Regions from separate parts of the Arthrobacter sp. B2I5 genome, predicted to be linked through region 3. Evidence: riboswitches for the same ligand, from Rfam matches in the RefSeq annotation. Region 3 holds a riboswitch; each other region holds the start of a gene.

Region 1 (4,278 bases), 140 kb from region 3:
TTTTCGTTGACCCTCGTGGAGCCGGCCTGCCTCTCCCTGACGGCAGAGCTCCCCGCCACGGCGGCCCACATCAGCCTCATGCAGCCCCTCTTCGACGTCCGCCAGCAGCTCGGCGACGAAGACTTCCAGCGCGAATTCGTCCGGCGGGTCTTCGCCACCGACCTGCAGCAGTCCGCCACCACGGAGGAAAAGAGGTCCGCCCGCAGGCTGCGGCTCCAGGCCCCCTCGTGGGAGGCGCCGCTGCACATTGTTCCCGGTGTGCCCACGCTGGTCCTGACCGGCGGGTGGGAACCGCTCTACGAGGAGATTGCCGGCTACCTGCGGGAGACCGGTGCCCTGCACCGCGTTGCCGCGGGAGGGCACCGGCCCCATGACTCCCTGGACGGGGACCGGGCCATCCGGCAGTTCATCAGCCAGGTCAGCCGGAGCCAGCCCGCCCGGGCCTCCTAGCTGTCAGCGGGAACCCGGAGTTCCGGCAGGTAGACCTTGCCGCCGGCCGCCAGGAACTCCTCGCTTTTCTCCCGCATCCCCGATGCGGCATTGGCCCGGGCAGCCTGCGCCTCCGCGGAGCCGAACTCGTCCCGGATGTCCTGGCTGATCCGCATCGAGCAAAACTTGGGCCCGCACATGGAACAGAAGTGCGCCGTCTTGGCAGGCTCGGCCGGCAGGGTCTCGTCGTGGAATGCCTCGGCCGTCACCGGGTCAAGGGACAGCGCGAACTGGTCCCGCCAGCGGAACTCGAACCGCGCTTTGGACAATGCGTCGTCCCGTTCGTGCGCCCCCGGGTGGCCCTTGGCCAGGTCCGCTGCATGGGCGGCGATCTTGTAGGTGATCACTCCGGTCTTGACGTCGTCCTTGTTGGGCAGGCCCAGGTGCTCCTTCGGCGTGACGTAGCACAGCATGGCCGTGCCGTACCTGGCAATTTCGGTGGCACCGATTGCGGACGTGATGTGGTCATAGCCGGGAGCAATGTCCGTCACCAGCGGCCCCAGGGTGTAGAACGGCGCCCCTTTGCACAGTTCCTGCTGCCGCTCGACGTTTTCCCGGACCAGGTGGAACGGAACGTGCCCGGGCCCTTCCACCATCACCTGCACGTCGTACTCCCACGCGCGCTGGGTGAGCTCGGCAAGCGTGTCCAGTTCCGCGAACTGGGCGGCGTCGTTGGCGTCCGCCGTGGAACCGGGGCGCAGGCCGTCGCCCAGGGAGAAGGCAACGTCGTACTTCGCGAAAATTTCGCACAGCTCGTCAAAGTGCGTGTAGAGGAAGTTCTCCTGGTGGTGGGCCAGGCACCAGCCGGCCATGATGGAGCCGCCGCGCGAGACGATGCCCGTCACCCGGTCGGCGGTCAGCGGCACATAGCGAAGCAGGACCCCGGCGTGGATGGTCATGTAGTCCACGCCCTGCTCACACTGTTCAATCACGGTGTCGCGGAAGATTTCCCAGGTGAGGGCATTGGCCTCGCCGTTTACTTTTTCCAGGGCCTGGTAGATGGGCACGGTGCCGATGGGAACGGGGGAGTTGCGGATGATCCATTCCCGCGTGGTGTGGATATCGTCCCCGGTGGACAGGTCCATCACGGTGTCCGCTCCCCACTGCGTTGCCCACTGCAGCTTGTCCACCTCCTCCGCGATGGAGCTGGTCACCGCCGAGTTGCCGATGTTGGCGTTGATCTTCACCAGGAAGGCCTTGCCGATGATCATCGGCTCGGACTCCGGATGGTTGATGTTGCTAGGAATGATGGCGCGGCCGGCAGCCAGTTCGTCCCGGACCAACTCCACGTCGCAGTTCTCGCGCAGCGCCACGAAACGCATCTCCTGCGTGATGATTCCCTGCCGGGCATAGTGCATCTGGGTCACCGTCCGGCCGTCGACGGCGCGGCGGGGCACCGGCTGCGCGCCCTTCCACTCCGCCGAGGCAGCACCACGTCGCACGGCCGAGCGGCCGTCGTCGAGCAGGTTGCGTTCCCTGCCGCTGTACGCCTCGGTGTCCCCGCGCGCCGCGATCCACTCCGCGCGGAAGGGCTGCAGGCCGCGGACGGGGTCGCTTCCCGGCCCGGCGGTCCGGTAGGTCCGGAAAGGTGCGTTCGGCTGCCCGTTGGGTGACGGCTCCAGGGCAATTTCCGTGACGGGTACGTGGATTCCGGACGCGGTGTCGTCGATGAACGCCAGTGAATGCGACGCCAGGGACTGCGTCACCTGTGGCCCGGATTCTGCGGCGGACCTCCCGGTGGACGGCAGGTGGGCAGGGTTCAACTGGGTGTTTTGTGTACTCAAGGGAATACTCACTTCCTTCGCCGGCATTACCCGGACAGGTTCAACGGTCGCAGGCTGCGTCAGCCCGATCTCAGCCCCTGCAAGGGCACCCGTGTGGTCAGGAAAGAAGCTACCACAGGGGCCCCGAAGAGCCTTGTCACATTTGCGGGTGCTAGCCTGACCGGGCATCGAAAGGAAGCCCGATGGCAGAGATCATTTACTTTCGCGGACCCGTCCTCACCGCACCGGACCGGGTCCGCCATGGACTTTGGTCGGTGGACGGCAAGCTCACGTTCAACCGGCCTGGTGCCGTTCCGGGGCGGGTGTTCGACGGCTGGGTGCTGCCAGGGTTCGCTGACGCCCACTGCCACATTGGACTGGGTCCCGCCGGACCGGTGGAACCCGCAGTGGCCCGGGACCAGGCGCTGGCCGACCTCAACGCCGGAACCCTGCTGGTCCGCGATGCCGGCTCACCTGCCGATACACGCTGGATGCAGGGCGGCCGGGACTTCCCGGTGCTGATCCGAGCCGGGCGCCACGTGGCCCGCACGCGCCGCTACCTGCGCGGCTTCGCGGAGGAGGTTGAGCCCGAAGGCCTTGTGGAGGCCGTGCGGAAACAGGCGCGCGACGGCGACGGCTGGGTCAAACTGGTGGGGGACTGGATCGACCGCAGCGCCGGTGACCTCGCTCCCTCCTTTCCTGCCGCCGTCGTGCGTGATGCCGTCCGGGCCGCCCATGACGAAGGTGCCCGGGTCACGGCGCATTGCTTCGCGGAGGACAGCCTGGACCAGATGCTGGACGCCGGCATCGACTGCATCGAGCACGCCACCGGGCTGCTGCCCCGCCACCTGCCCCGGTTTGTGGAACAGGATGTGCCGATCGTGCCCACCCTCATCAACATCGCCACCTTCCCCGGGATCGCTGCCCAGGCAGACGCCAAGTTCCCGCGCTATGCAGCCCATATGCGCGCCCTCTGGGAACGCAGGCTGGAACGCGTGGCCGAAGCCCATGCCGCCGGAGTGCGCATCTTTGCCGGCACGGATGCCGGCAGCGTGGTCCGCCACGGCAGGATCGCCGACGAGATCCTCGCCCTGCACGGCGCGGGCCTGCCAATGGAGGCCGCCCTGGATGCTGCCTGCTGGGCAGCCCGCACCTGGCTGGGAGCGGACAACCTGGCCGAAGGTGCGCGGGCCGACGTCGTGGTGTGCCGGGAAGACCCGCGGGCCGTCCCGGAAACCATCACGGCCCTGGAACATGTGGTGCTGGGCGGCCGCATCATCCGATGAGCAGAATGAACCCGGCACTTGGAATAAATTGAAGCTTCAAGTAATTTTAATGTGTGACAGGCCGCCAACGGGACGGTCGCCAATACAAGGAGCCTTCAATGACCGAAGCAGCCAGCAGCCGGGATCTTCTTCCTGCCGACCTCGCCATGGGCACGGTGATGCTCAAGGTGGGCGACATGAAGGTGATGACCGACTACTACCAGCGCGCCCTGGGTCTCGAGGTGGTGGCCGAGCAGGACGGCGGCCTGTATCTCGGCAGGCTCGGCAGGCCGTTGGTCCACCTGGCGCCGGCCCCCGGGCTGCACCTTCCCGGCAGGGGAGAGGCGGGCCTCTTCCACACGGCCCTGTTGTTCGAGGATCAGGCGTCTCTCGCCGCCACCATCGCCACGGCTGCCCAGTACGAGCCCCGCTCCTTCACCGGCAGCGCCGACCATCTGGTCAGTGAGGCCTTCTACTTCACCGATCCCGAGGGCAACGGCATCGAGCTGTACTGGGACCGGCCGCGCAGCAACTGGTCCTGGAACGGGACGGACGTGGTGATGGACAGCCTCGCGCTTCCGCCGCAGCGCTACCTGGAGCAGCACCTCACCGAGAAGCACCTCGAGGGCCAGCGGCAGACGTCCGCCGGTGTGGGGCACGTCCATCTTCAGGTGGGCGACGTCCAGACTGCCAGGGATTTCTATGTGGGCACCCTTGGCTTCGAGAAGACGGCAGGCTGGCATGGGCAGGCGCTGTTCGTT
Region 2 (4,278 bases), 1.6 Mb from region 3:
GGGGGAACAGCAGGAGCTCGAAAACCAGGGCCACGGATGCCGACACCCAGTCGATGGACAGCGCCAGGACCGCGGTGATGAGCAGGACGGCCGCGAACTTGCTTAGTGGATTGGCGCGGGCCAGGAGGGCATGGTTGCCGGCAAGGGTGAGTTGCTGCCTCATGGTGCCACCGCTTCCGCCGCAGCCATCCGCAGTTCGGTCCCGCCCAATGCTTCGGTGAACTCGGCGTCATGCGTCACGGAGACCACCGCGGTGCCGGCATCCAAAAGTTCGGACAGGAATGAGGCCAGCTCGGCCCAGGTGTTGGCGTCCTGCCCGAACGTGGGCTCGTCCAGGACCAGGACCTGTGGGCTGGCGGCAAGGACGGTGGCTACGGACAGCCGCCGTTTCTCGCCGCCGGAGAGCGTATAGGGGTTGGCGTCCACCAGGTGGGTGAGCCGCAGCCGTTCCAGCAGTTCGTCCACCCGGTCCTCGCCGTGGCCCAGGTGCCGGGGGCCGAACAGCAGCTCATCCAGCACCTTGCCGGTCACGAACTGGTGCTCCGGCTCCTGGAACACCGTCCCCACGCGCGAAATCAATTGCTCGGCCTTCCACCGGTACGGGTCAATGCCGGCCCCGCGGCTGAGGTCCAGGGTGGCTGACACTTTTCCGGAGACCGGCTCCAGCAGCCCGGCCAGGGTCAGCGCGAACGTGGACTTGCCGGCACCGTTGGGACCTGTAACGGCGAGCGCCTGCCCGGCCCGGACCTGCGCGGCCAGGCCTTCCTGGACCGGTACCGGCGGGATCTTCCGGAAGCCCTTGCGGCGGGGACGTTCGCGGGAAACACCCAGCTGTTCGGCGGCCAGCAGCAGGTTTCCCGTGCCCGGCGCCGGGACAAGGGCGCGGGCGCGGGTTGCCGGCACGTAGCCGGGGACCCACACACCGGCTGCGGCGAGCATGGCCCGCGCCTCCGTGAGCACCCGGTCCGGCGGCCCATCCAGGAGCACGGCAGGATTGGCGCCGGAGCCCGGCTGCAGGACCACGATCCGGTCCACCAGGTCCTTCCACACGGAAACCCGGTGTTCCACCACCACCAGTGTGGCCCCGGTCTTGTCCAGGCAGCGCGCCACGGCGTCGCGGACTTCCAGCACGCCGTCCGGGTCCAGGTTGGCGGTTGGCTCATCCAGCAGGATCAGGCCCGGGCGCATGGCCAGGATCCCGGCCAGCGCCAGGCGCTGCTTTTGCCCGCCGGACAGGGCCGACGTCGGGTGGTCCAGCGGGAGGTGGGAGAGTCCGACGTCGGCAAGCGCCTCGTGCACCCGCGCCCAGATGTCCTCCCGCGGCACCGCAAGGTTCTCGGCACCGAAGGCGGCGTCGTCCCCCACGCGCGACAGGACCACCTGCGTCTCGGGGTCCTGCTGCATGAGTCCGGCACGCCCGCGCTGGGCGCGGGGCACGGCGCCGTCAACCAGCAGCGAACCCGACTCGTCGGCATCCCCCGCCTCGCCGCCGTCGTCGTTAATGTCCCCCAGCACCCCGGCGAGCGCATGCAGGAGCGTGGACTTGCCGGCGCCCGAGGGGCCGAGCAGGAGCACCCGCTCCCCCGGGCTGATGTCCAGGTCAAGGGCATGGACGGCGGGCTTTGCCCTGCCGGCATGCCGCCAGCCCCAGCCGCGGGCGGTGACAGCGGCAGGGCGGACCGCCGTGCCCTGGGCCATTGCCATCAGGAGAAGACAGGCTCCGTGGCAGCCTTGCGCGAGGCGAAGGAGCTCAGCACTCCTGTACGTGCCAGGCCGCGCGTGGCCACCCAGGACAGGGCACCGGCAATGACTGCTCCGGAAATCATGCAGAAGACGATGTAGGCCAGCTTGTCACCGCCGGAGTAGGCGATGTTCCAGCCCCACGGCGCAAAGGAGTCGTTCAGGCCGCAGAAGAGGCCTGCTGCCGCACCTGCCAGCAGGGATACGGGCAGGTTGAACTTGCGGTAGACGAAGATGGCGAAGATGATTTCCGCACCGAGGCCCTGGACGAAGCCGGAGAAGAGGACCGAGGCGCCGTACTGGGAGCCCATGAGGAGTTCCCCGGTGGCGGCCACGGTCTCGCAGAACAGTGCGGCCCCCGGCTTGCGGATGATCAGCATGCCCAGCACGCCCGGAATCATCCATCCGCCGGCGATGATGCCGGTCAGGGGCGGGTAGGCGGCGTTCATCGGCACGGACACTGCCGCCGCACCTTGGGACCAGGCCCAGAAAATAACGCCGCCGGCGATGGCCACCAGCGCGGCGACGACGATGTCCACGACGCGCCAGGACTTACTGGTGGTCTTCTTGATTGCTGCAGTGCTCATTGGAATCCTCCTGGGAAACAGGAGGGGAAAGTGGACCCGGCTGATGGCCCGATGCCGTGCAGCCGCGACACTTTGAGAACTCGACTCCCTTGCGCCGGTACTAACCGGATCAGGTTCGAGGGTCTGCGGCTGTCCGCACTCTCAGCGCCCACCTGCGGTGCCCGGCGGATGCCAGGATGCCCGACGGCGGCGCTCCCCTGTCGTTTGTAGTGTTGCTTTTTGTTGGGTAAGGCTTTTGATTGCCCTTCCGGGCGTGGTCAAGTTTACACCGGGCGGGGGTAGATTGAAGGCCATGAGCGCCATTCCACCGGATGTGACCGGGTTCGATCCTGATTCCCCCGACGCCCAGCCTGAGGGGTCGGTGGAGGCACTGGTTGCCCGGGTCGAGGCGGAGGTCCGGGAGCTCCACTTCCCCGGCTTTTCGGCGGATGACGCGCTGAACCTGGGCCTGCTCCTGGTGGAACTGGGCAAGGAGCGGTCGCTTCCCATCGCGATCGACATCACCAAGGGTGAGCAGGTCCTGTTCCACGTCGCGCTTCCCGGCGCCACTCCTGACAACGGGCACTGGATCCGGGCCAAGCAGCGCACTGCCGCCCGGTACGAGGTGCCGTCCCTTTTGGTGGGGCTGCGGGGCCGGCTGGGCGGCGGCCGGATCGAGGACAACGCCTGGTTCGACCAGTCCCGGTACGCAGCCCACGGCGGCTCCTTTCCCATTTATGTCACCGGCGTGGGCGCGGTGGCCACAGTCACGGTCTCCGGATTGCCGCAGCTCCAGGACCATGACCTGGTGGTGGAGGCGCTGCGGGACATCCTGGGGTCGGCCCTGTCTGACTGAACGCTGTCTGACTGACCGCTGTCCGGCTTGCTGCTGGGGGACCAGCGAACCTGCCTATAGACAAAGACTGCTTAGCTTTTATTAGTAATCATGCTTACTATATTGTTCCCCCGGGTTTCGAGGAGGACAGGGCATGGCAGTCACCATGGGCGGTCCCGCGTTCGTTCCCGTCACCAGCGCCGCAGACCAAGGAGCACCATGAGAATCCCGGAAACCAGAGGCCCCCTCAGCAGCGCCCTGTTCGAGGTCCTGGCGCAGGCTCCGGACTCCTCCGGGACGGAACTGGACGCCCTGTACCGCCTGGCGGCAGGGCAGGTGTCCGGCACCGCTGACATTATTGGCGACGAGGACATCCAGCTGGCCCTCTTCTGCCTCTACGAACTCCATTACTCCGGGCTGGACGGCGTCTCCGACCACTGGGAGTGGGAGCCCGCGCTAATCAAGGTCCGGCAGCTGCTCGAGGAACCGTTTGAGGTTGCCCTCCGCGCCGCCGCACAGCAGGCCGCTGGAACGCTCGAACTGCCCGCAGGCGGTCCAATGACAAGTGACCAGGTGGCCGATGTCCTGTTCGGCCTCGCCGGCATGGACACCGGCCCCAGCGTCTCCCGCTACGTCGCCCGGAAGGCAACCCTGGAGCAGCTCAGGGAGTTCCTGGTCCATAAATCCATGTACCAGCTGAAGGAAGCCGACCCTCACACGTGGGCCATCCCGCGCCTCAGCGGACGGCCCAAAGCGGCCCTGGTGGAAATCCAGGCGGACGAATACGGCGGCGGCCGCCCCGAGCGGATGCACAGCGCGCTGTTCGCCCGGACCATGCGCGGCCTGGGCCTCGATGACAGCTACGGCGCCTACGTCGATGCCGTTCCCGCCGTCTCCCTCGCATCGGTAAACCTCATGTCCCTTTGCGGACTGAACCGGCGGCTCCGCGGCGCCATCACCGGCCACCTGGCAATCTACGAAATGACCTCCTCCCAGCCCAACCGGTTCTACGGCAACGGTTTCCGGCGGCACGGCTTCGGCGCGGACGTCACGCACTACTTCGACGAGCACGTGGAGGCCGACGCCGTCCACGAGCAGATCGCCGGCCGCGACCTCGCCGGCGGCCTCGTCGAAGCC
Region 3 (4,278 bases):
TACCTGGGCAAGGTCCAGAACGTGCTGCCGTCCATGGAAGCGGCGTTCGTTGACATCGGACGCGGCCGCAACGCCGTGCTGTATGCCGGTGAAGTGAACTGGGAAGCGGTGAACCTCGAGGGCAAGCAGCGCCGGATCGAGAACGCGCTGAAGTCCGGCGACACCGTCCTGGTCCAGGTGACCAAGGACCCCGTGGGCCACAAGGGCGCCCGGCTCACCAGCCAGATCTCCCTTCCCGGCCGTTACCTGGTGTACGTGCCCGGCGGCTCGATGACCGGCATCTCCCGCAAGCTGCCCGACGTCGAACGCAACCGCCTCAAGCGCATCCTCAAGGACCGCCTGCCCGAGCATGCCGGCGTCATTGTCCGCACCGCCGCGGAAGGCGCATCCGAGGAAGAGCTGACGCACGACATCAACCGGCTGCGCGCCCAGTGGGAAGGTATCGAAAGCCAGTCCGCGTCCACCAAGATCCTGGCGCCCGAACTGCTCTACGGCGAACCCGACCTGACCATCAAGGTGGTCCGCGACGTCTTCAACGAGGACTTCTCCAAGCTCATCGTGTCCGGTGAGGAAGCCTGGGACACCATCGAGGCCTACGTCACCTACGTGGCACCGGACCTGGTGGGACGCCTGGAGAAGTGGACCAAGGACCAGGACATTTTCTCCGCCTGGCGCATTGACGAGCAGATCCACAAGGCCCTTGAGCGCAAGGTCTTCCTGCCCTCCGGCGGCTCCCTGGTGATCGACCGCACCGAGGCCATGACCGTGGTGGACGTCAACACCGGCAAGTTCACCGGCAGCGGCGGCAACCTCGAGGAAACCGTCACCAAGAACAACCTGGAAGCTGCCGAGGAAGTGGTGCGCCAGCTGCGGCTGCGCGACATTGGCGGCATCATCGTGATCGACTTCATCGACATGGTGCTCGAATCCAACCGCGACCTGGTCCTGCGCCGCCTGGTGGAATGCCTGGGCCGCGACCGGACCAAGCACCAGGTTGCCGAGGTCACGTCGCTGGGCCTGGTCCAGATGACCCGCAAGCGGATGGGCACGGGCCTGCTGGAAGTCTTCGGCGAGCAGTGCGAGGCGTGCGCGGGCCGCGGGGTAGTGACCCATGACGATCCCGTGGAGCATCGCCGTGCCAACATCGTGGCGGCCGAGCACCACGTCCAGCGCGCGGACAACCGCCCCGAAGCCCGCGGGGAAGCCCACCGCGCCGACGCACAGCGGCCCGATGCCGGCCAGCCCGGAGTCCGTCCCGAGCGCAAACGGCGGCGCGGACGCGGCGGCCAGCAGCCCGAGGCTGTCCCGGCGCCTGCAGTGCACGTCCACACCGTCGTGCCGGACACGGCGGATGCTGAGCGGCACGCCAAGGCAGAGGCCACCCGGCTTGCCCTGGCGAACATTGCGGCTGCCGCCCACGCGGCGCACCTGCATGACGATGAGGTGGCAGCAACCCGGCAGGCGCCGCAGGCCGAGCCTGCGCCGGTTCCCGCAGAGGAGAAGCACGACGCCGATTCCCCCGCACGCCCCGCAGCTGTCCTGACCTTCGGCGGCGAGGAAGTCCCGCTACCGTTCGTGGAGCACGCCGAGGAGCAGCACCCCAAGCCCGCCCTCACCTTGGACCGGCTGGCGGAAGCGTTCGCCCACCTCGGCCAGCCGGCGTCACCCATGGAGGATGCGCCGGCCAAAGCCGCAGAGGCCGTGAAGGCAGCCGAACCGGCAGTGCCCCAACAGCAGGCCGGCGGGGGAGCGGCAACCCACGCCAACGTGGAAGCGCCCGCGGAAAAGGACTACTCCGACCACACCCTGGAGCAGACCCGGCAACGCAGGCCGCGGCGCCACCGCGCTGCCAGCCGTGCCCAGGGCGCAGCCAACGAGACAGCTGTCCAGCACCACGAGAACGTCCAGTCCACGGGTGCCGGGCATTCGCACGCAGCCAAGGCCCCCGACACCGCCAAGGCACAGGACGCCGCCGAGGCTGAAGCTGCCAAGCCGGCAGCGGAACCCATCATCCTCGGCGTCGGAGTCCCCGCCTCGGAGCTCTAAGCCAGGACAAAACCAACGCACCACCAAGGAAGTCCCCGCCATGTGGACTATTCCCCTCCGAATCTCGGGGGGAATGGACCACAGTGCGGGGACTTCCTGCATGGGCAGGTGCTGTCACCTTTCCGCCGCGTCGGCACCAGCAGCTACGCTGGACAGCGACACGGGGTGCCGCGCAGAAGGCCGGCTGAGATCCAGACCCGTTGAACCTGTCCGGCTAGTACCGGCGAAGGGATGTCTCTTGTCTTCGACCCTTTCCATGCCCCTGCCAACCGCGCCCGGCGTTCCCTCTGGGGTTCCCGCGGGCCGCGACGTCCCGCGCGTCCTCTCCATCGCCGGTTCCGATCCATCCGGGGGAGCCGGGATCCAGGCGGACCTCAAAAGCATCGCCGCCCACGGCGGATACGGCATGGCGGCGATTACCGCCCTCACGGCGCAGAACACCCGCGGCGTGCAGGCCGTCCACGTCCCTCCGGCCGCGTTCCTGGCCCAGCAGCTGGACGCGGTCAGCGCGGACATCAGCATTGATGCCGTCAAGATCGGCATGCTGGGTGACGAATCGGTGATCCGGACTGTCCGCGAGTGGCTCGGAATGGTCCGTCCCGCCGTCGTTGTCCTTGACCCCGTGATGGTGGCCACCAGCGGGGACCGGCTGCTGCAGGAAACCGCCGAAGCCGCGCTCCGGGAACTGCTGCCGCTTGCCCACCTCCTCACCCCCAACCTGCCCGAGCTCGCGCTGCTGCTCGGCACGGAGCCGGCCCAAAACTGGGAGGCCGCGCTGGACCAAGGCAGGCGCCTGGCCGAGGCCACCGGAGCCACCGTACTGGTTAAAGGCGGCCACCTCGCAGGCCTGGACTGCCCGGACGCGCTGGTGAACACCGCGGGCCTCCTCGTCCAGGAGGTGGTGGAAGTGCAGGGGAAGCGCATTTCCACGCGCAACAGCCACGGCACCGGATGTTCCCTGTCCTCCGCCATGGCAACCGTCCAGGCCCGCCTGGGTGACTGGGAGGCCTCGCTGCGGACCGTCAAGCCCTGGCTGGCCGGCGCACTCGAGAACTCCGGCCAGCTGGAGGTGGGCCAGGGGAACGGACCCGTGCACCACTTCCACCACGTGCGGCCCGTCCCGGCGGAAGGCAGCTTCGCGGCCCGGCTGTGGACCGAAGCCCGCCAGGACCTCGACGACATCTACGCGCTGGACTTCATCGACGGACTGGCCTCTGGCGATCTTTCCGAAAAGGACTTTGCCTATTACCTGGCGCAGGATGCCCTCTACCTGAACGGCTACTCCCGCGTGCTGGCACGGGCCAGCGCCCTGGCCCCTTCGGAGGCCCAGCAGCTGTTCTGGGCACGGTCCGCACAGCAGTGCCTTGAAGTGGAAACCGAACTTCACCGCTCGTGGCTCAGCACCCGCCCGGCCCCGAACGGCCTGGGCCCGGTCACCAAGTCCTATGTGGACCACCTGACCGCAGCGTCGTCGTCGGGCAGTTATGCGGTCCTCGCCGCCGCCGTCCTGCCCTGCTTCTGGCTCTACGCCGAGGTCGGCGCCACGCTGCACGCCCGGTTCCTGGCGTCAGGGGAACCGGACGGGCACGCTTACGCGGACTGGCTCCGCACCTACGCGGATGAAGGCTTTGCCGAAGCGACCCGCCAGGCCATCGCAATCGTGGATGCGGCCGGACGGCAGGCTTCAGACCAGGAGAAGGCCGCGATGGTGACGGCGTTCAAGCAGTCCTGCCGGCTCGAAGTGGACTTCTTCGACGCGCCGCGCCTGCACTCCTGACCCGTGCCCGGCAGCTGTGCCGGTACTATGGTGGGGCAGGGTGCGGACGCCGGACCTGAGCTGTGGTGCCTATCACAGCAACCCGCCGGGAACCAGCCTCATTTGCGGCCGGAGACAAAATTAGCGTAATCTAGATCTTCGGTGCTTACGCCAACACTTGGGTTATGACCCCACGGCGTTGAGGCACAGCGAGAAACCAGGCTTTTGATAGTCGGTTCCGCACGCAAATTTAGTTATAAACGTCGAGAGAAGTGAGTTCCCAAGTGGTGTACGCGATTGTCCGCGCAGGCGGCCGCCAAGAGAAGGTTTCCGTTGGAGACTTCGTTACCCTGAACCGCGTCGCCGGTGGAGCCGGCAGCACCATTGAGCTGCCCGCACTGCTCCTGGTTGATGGTGACAAGGTCACCTCCGCCGCCGCCGACCTGGCCAAGGTAACTGTTACGGCTGAAATCCTC
Region 4 (4,278 bases), 490 kb from region 3:
CACCAGGGCGTCAGCGGTACCGGCACTTCCTGCGGGGTTGATGGTGCTGGTTTCAGTCATGATGTCAGCCTCCCTGTACTGCTGTGACAAGTTCGATGTCGTCGCCCTCGGCGAGCGCGGTGGCGAACCATTGGCTCCGCGGCACCACCTGGGCGTTATGCGCGACGGCGACACCCAGCTTCCCGCCGTCCGTCGCCTGCCCGTTGTCAGCCAGCGGGCGTCCCGTGACTTGGCTGACCAGCGTGGTGATGGAGGCGCCGTCGGCCACCGTGTGCTGGTTTCCGTTGAGGGTGATGTTCACGCTGTCTCCTTGATGAAAGGGCTTGTTGCTGTTGTGGCTGGCCTGGAGAACCGGTCCGGGCTGAAGGGTGCCCAGCGGGGATCGGCCTTTCCGTCCAGCATCTCCCTGCAGATGCCCGCTGCGGCAGGAGTGAGCAGGACGCCGTGCCGGAAGAACCCGGTGGCAACGATGAGTCCCGGGACATGCCCGGCCCGTTCGCCTGGGGAGGCCGGGGGCGCCAGTACGCGGCCCAGGAGCGGTGCGTTGTCAGGGGTTCCGGGGCGGGCACGGGCAGTGGATTCCAGGAGTTCAAGTTCGGCGACGGCGGGCACCAGCGCCTGGGCGTCCCGCAGCAGCTGGTACACGCCGCCGGCGCTGACGGCATCGGAGAGGGCGTCCTCACGCTGGGTGGCTCCGATCACCACGGTCCCGTCCTGCCGCGGGACAATGTACACGGGAACGCCGTGGACCAGGCCGCGGACCGTAGACGTCACCAGGGGCTGCAGGTGGCGGGGAACGGCAAGGCGGAGAATGTCCCCGTGCACGGGCCGCAACGGCAGCTCAAGGCCGTCCGGCAGGCCTTCAAGTGCCCCGGCCTGCAGCCCGTTCGCCACCACGGTTTCCGTTGCCAGCACCGTGCCGCCGCCGGCCAGGCGGACGCCGGCAACAGCTCCTCCGTCCCACAACAGCCCGGCTGCCCGCTCCGGGACGGCATAGCCGTCCACTGCCCCGGCAACGGCCAGTTCCGGCTTCCCGCCTGCCGCGGCGGCCAGGGCCAGCCGCAGGGCTGCCACCAGGCGCCGGGGGTCCACCTGGTGGTCTGCCGGGGTGTCCAGGGCGCAGGCAATGGCCGGGCTGAGCAGCGGCTCGCGTTTCCGGGCCTCCCGCACGGTGAGGGGTTCCACCACCAGCCCGTTGGCCTGCTGGACCGTACGCAGATCCATCAGTGCACGGCGGTCGGCCGCGTCGGCACCCACGGCGAGTGTCGCCGTCGTCAGGTACCCGGAATCCGCGCCCGTTGCACTGTCCAGGGCGGCGGCGAACCCCGGCCAGCGCGCTGATGCGTCGAGCATCAGTTCCAGGAGGTCTTCCTCCTGGTAGTGCAGTTCGCTGACGGGGGCCAGCATGCCGGCCGCGGCCCAGCTGGCGCCGGTACCCGGTGCGTCGTCGACGAGGACCACGGAGCGGCCGGAACGCTGCGCCTCCCAGGCGATTCCGTGCCCCACCACTCCCCCGCCAATGACCGCAACATCGGCCCGGACGATGAAGGGGCTGGAGGCGCGGGCGGACCCGGGGTGGTTGAAGGGGATACGCATATGGGTTCCTTCCCTACGCCGGCATTACCCGGATCAGGTCAAGCGGTCGGCTCTGACGCCCTCTCAGCCCGGCGCTTTGTGACAGCTGCCGCGGGCTCCCGCAGTACCAGCCCAGTTTAGAGGAACTAGGCTTGCACGCATGAATGTGTCCACCCCATCCTTCCCCGCCGGCCACCGCGCTCCCGCCACCGAAGTTGTCAATTCACGGGACAGCGACGCCCTCAAGGCCGCCCGCCTGTACCTCTGCACCGATGCACGCCGGGACCGCGGCGACTTTGCGGAGTTCGTTGACGCCGCGTTCGCCGGCGGGGTGGACATCATCCAGCTGCGCGACAAGACCATCGAAGCCGCCGAGGAACTGGACCTCCTGGCCGTGCTCAAGGAGACGGCGGTGCGGCACGGCAGGCTGTGGGCAGTCAATGACCGCGCGGACATCGCCGTCCTCTCCGGGGCACCGGTGTTCCACATCGGCCAAAAGGACCTTCCCTTGGCCGCAGCGCGTACGTTGGTCAACGGAAATGCCGCGATCGGGCTCTCGAGCCACACCACGGAGCAGGTGGACGCCGCCCTGGCAGCAGCTGCCGGGCCGGCCGGCCTGGACTATTTCTGCGTGGGTCCGGTGTGGGCCACCCCCACCAAACCCGGCAGGGCCGCCGTCGGACCAGACCTGGTGAAGTACGCCGCGGACGCCTCAGGAAAGGCGGCGGATCCCGTGCCCTGGTTCGCCATTGGCGGCATCGACCACGGAAACGTCCGGCAGGTGGCGGAAGCGGGTGCCTGCAGGATCGTGGTGGTCCGCGCCATCACAGAGGCTCCCGATCCCGCGGCCGCTGCTGCTTCGCTCCTCGACGCGCTGGATGCCGCCGGCGCCTGATGCCATATCCGCGGACTTGGAGCTACGCTGATTTTTGTGTCACATCATCGGCTGGCCCCCAACGTCCATGACCACAGGAACGCCCTGGAAGAGGCGTTGGGCCTGCTGCGGACCGAACTCGAGCTGCCGGGGCCCTACCCCGCTGAAGCCGTGGCGGATGCCCAGGCTGCCGTAGCCGCGCTGAAGCTGCCGTCCTATGACCTGACCGCCGTGGAGTTCGTGACCATCGATCCGGCATCGTCAACGGACCTTGACCAGGCGGTGTTCATCGAACCGGACGCGAACGGCTACCGGGTGCTGTACGCGATCGCCGACGTCCCCGCGTTCGTTGCCCCCGGCGGTCCGCTGGACGCCGAGACCCGGCGCCGCGGCCAGACGTTCTACGCTCCGGACGGCAGGATTCCGCTGCATCCGGAAGTGATCAGCGAGGGGGCAGGAAGCCTGCTGCCCGGGCAGGACTGTTCAGCGTTCGTGTGGGACTTCACGCTCGACGGCGAGGCGTCCGTTTTGTCAGTGGGCGTCAGGCGGGCGCGGGTCCGCAGCCGCGACAAGCTCAGCTACAAGGGTGCGCAGGCAGACCTCGACGCCGGGACTGCCTCCCCGGTGCTGCAGCTGCTCCGGGAGGTGGGCCTGAAACGGGTGGCCCTGGAACGGGAACGCGGAGGGGCAAGCCTCAACATGCCGGAGCAGGAAATTGTCCAGCTGCCCGATGGCGGCTACCGCATTGATGCTGTCCCGCAGCTTGCCGTGGAGGACTGGAACGCGCAGATTTCGCTGATGACCGGGATGGCGGCCGCGCAGCTCATGCTGGAGGGCAAGGTGGGAATCCTGCGCACCATGCCCGCCCCGGACGAACGGTCCCTGCGGCATTTCCGCCTGCAGACCGAGGCGCTGGGCAGGCCCTGGGACGGCGAAGTCAGTTATGGCGAGTACCTGCGTTCACTGGATCCCACCGACCCGCGCCAGCTGGCCATCATGCATTCCGCCGGCATGCTGTTCCGGGGAGCGTCCTATACCGCCTTTGACGGCACAGTCCCCGAGGACGGGGTGCAGTCCGCCATCGGCGCGGCCTATGCCCACACCACCGCGCCGCTGCGCCGCCTGGTGGACCGCTTCGTGCTGGTCATCTGCGAGGCCCTGAGCAACGGCGGCGACGTTCCGGGCTGGGCGCGTGAGGCCCTTCCGCTGCTGCCGGGCATCATGGCCGGCTCAGACCAGCTGGCGTCCCGGATGGAACGCCTGGCCCTGGACACCGTGGAAGCCGCGCTGCTGCTGAACCACATTGGCCAGGAGTTCGAGGCCATCGTGATTTCCGGGTCCAAGCCGCAGAACGGCAATGGCAACGGCAACGGAACAGGGAAAAGCGGCAACGGAAAGAACGGCAGCAGCAGTTCGGGCATTATCCAGGTTGCGGAGCCGGCCGTCACCGCGCGGTGTGCGGGCGAGCTGGAGTCCGGAACCAAGGTCCGGGTCCGCCTGGTTTCGTCGGACATCACCACCCGGGAGATCCATTTCGAACTCGTCCCGTGAGGGCCGGCAGGCGCGGCAGGCGGGCCGGAACAGTGTTTCTGCGCCTGTGCGGCTAGACTGAGAGGGTAGAAATGGATGCCCGGTCGTTGATTTCCTTGATTTGAAACCAACAAGCCCGCCCCTACGCGATCTTGAGAATTACCCGCTGGTCACCAGTGCCAGCATTAGATAGCCCGCGATCGGCTTCCACTGGAATCGCTTGCGCGCCCGAGCGTGCTCCGGAACGGCCAGCCCTGGCCGGCCCGTTGAGCAGGCAGCGCCATTGCCCAAATGAATAA

What was found. A riboswitch is a leader RNA that binds a small molecule or an ion and turns the genes downstream of it on or off. The one in region 3 is predicted to bind thiamine pyrophosphate.
Region 1: another riboswitch for thiamine pyrophosphate. It lies ahead of thiC (phosphomethylpyrimidine synthase ThiC); the one in region 3 lies ahead of thiD (bifunctional hydroxymethylpyrimidine kinase/phosphomethylpyrimidine kinase).
Region 2: another riboswitch for thiamine pyrophosphate. It lies ahead of QFZ60_RS00520 (ECF transporter S component); the one in region 3 lies ahead of thiD (bifunctional hydroxymethylpyrimidine kinase/phosphomethylpyrimidine kinase).
Region 4: another riboswitch for thiamine pyrophosphate. It lies ahead of thiO (glycine oxidase ThiO); the one in region 3 lies ahead of thiD (bifunctional hydroxymethylpyrimidine kinase/phosphomethylpyrimidine kinase).

What each region holds. Positions count from the first base shown of each region.
Region 1 is NZ_JAUSYF010000001.1:1,596,594-1,600,871, forward strand. It holds gene QFZ60_RS07530 (alpha/beta fold hydrolase) at 1-450, shown strand, start outside; gene thiC (phosphomethylpyrimidine synthase ThiC) at 447-2,273, opposite strand; TPP riboswitch at 2,269-2,376, opposite strand; gene QFZ60_RS07540 (amidohydrolase family protein) at 2,456-3,538, shown strand; gene QFZ60_RS07545 (VOC family protein) at 3,637-4,278, shown strand, end outside.
Region 2 is NZ_JAUSYF010000001.1:121,387-125,664, reverse strand. It holds gene QFZ60_RS00530 (energy-coupling factor transporter transmembrane protein EcfT) at 1-163, opposite strand, end outside; gene QFZ60_RS00525 (ABC transporter ATP-binding protein) at 160-1,704, opposite strand; gene QFZ60_RS00520 (ECF transporter S component) at 1,704-2,327, opposite strand; TPP riboswitch at 2,396-2,536, opposite strand; gene QFZ60_RS00515 (heme-degrading domain-containing protein) at 2,620-3,162, shown strand; gene QFZ60_RS00510 (iron-containing redox enzyme family protein) at 3,361-4,278, shown strand, end outside.
Region 3 is NZ_JAUSYF010000001.1:1,741,174-1,745,451, forward strand. It holds partial or broken gene QFZ60_RS08375 (Rne/Rng family ribonuclease) at 1-2,046, shown strand, start outside; TPP riboswitch at 2,198-2,295, shown strand; gene thiD (bifunctional hydroxymethylpyrimidine kinase/phosphomethylpyrimidine kinase) at 2,303-3,823, shown strand; gene rplU (50S ribosomal protein L21) at 4,087-4,278, shown strand, end outside.
Region 4 is NZ_JAUSYF010000001.1:1,255,766-1,260,043, reverse strand. It holds gene QFZ60_RS06065 (thiazole synthase) at 1-60, opposite strand, end outside; gene thiS (sulfur carrier protein ThiS) at 65-301, opposite strand; gene thiO (glycine oxidase ThiO) at 298-1,596, opposite strand; TPP riboswitch at 1,589-1,708, opposite strand; gene thiE (thiamine phosphate synthase) at 1,736-2,470, shown strand; gene QFZ60_RS06045 (RNB domain-containing ribonuclease) at 2,507-4,000, shown strand.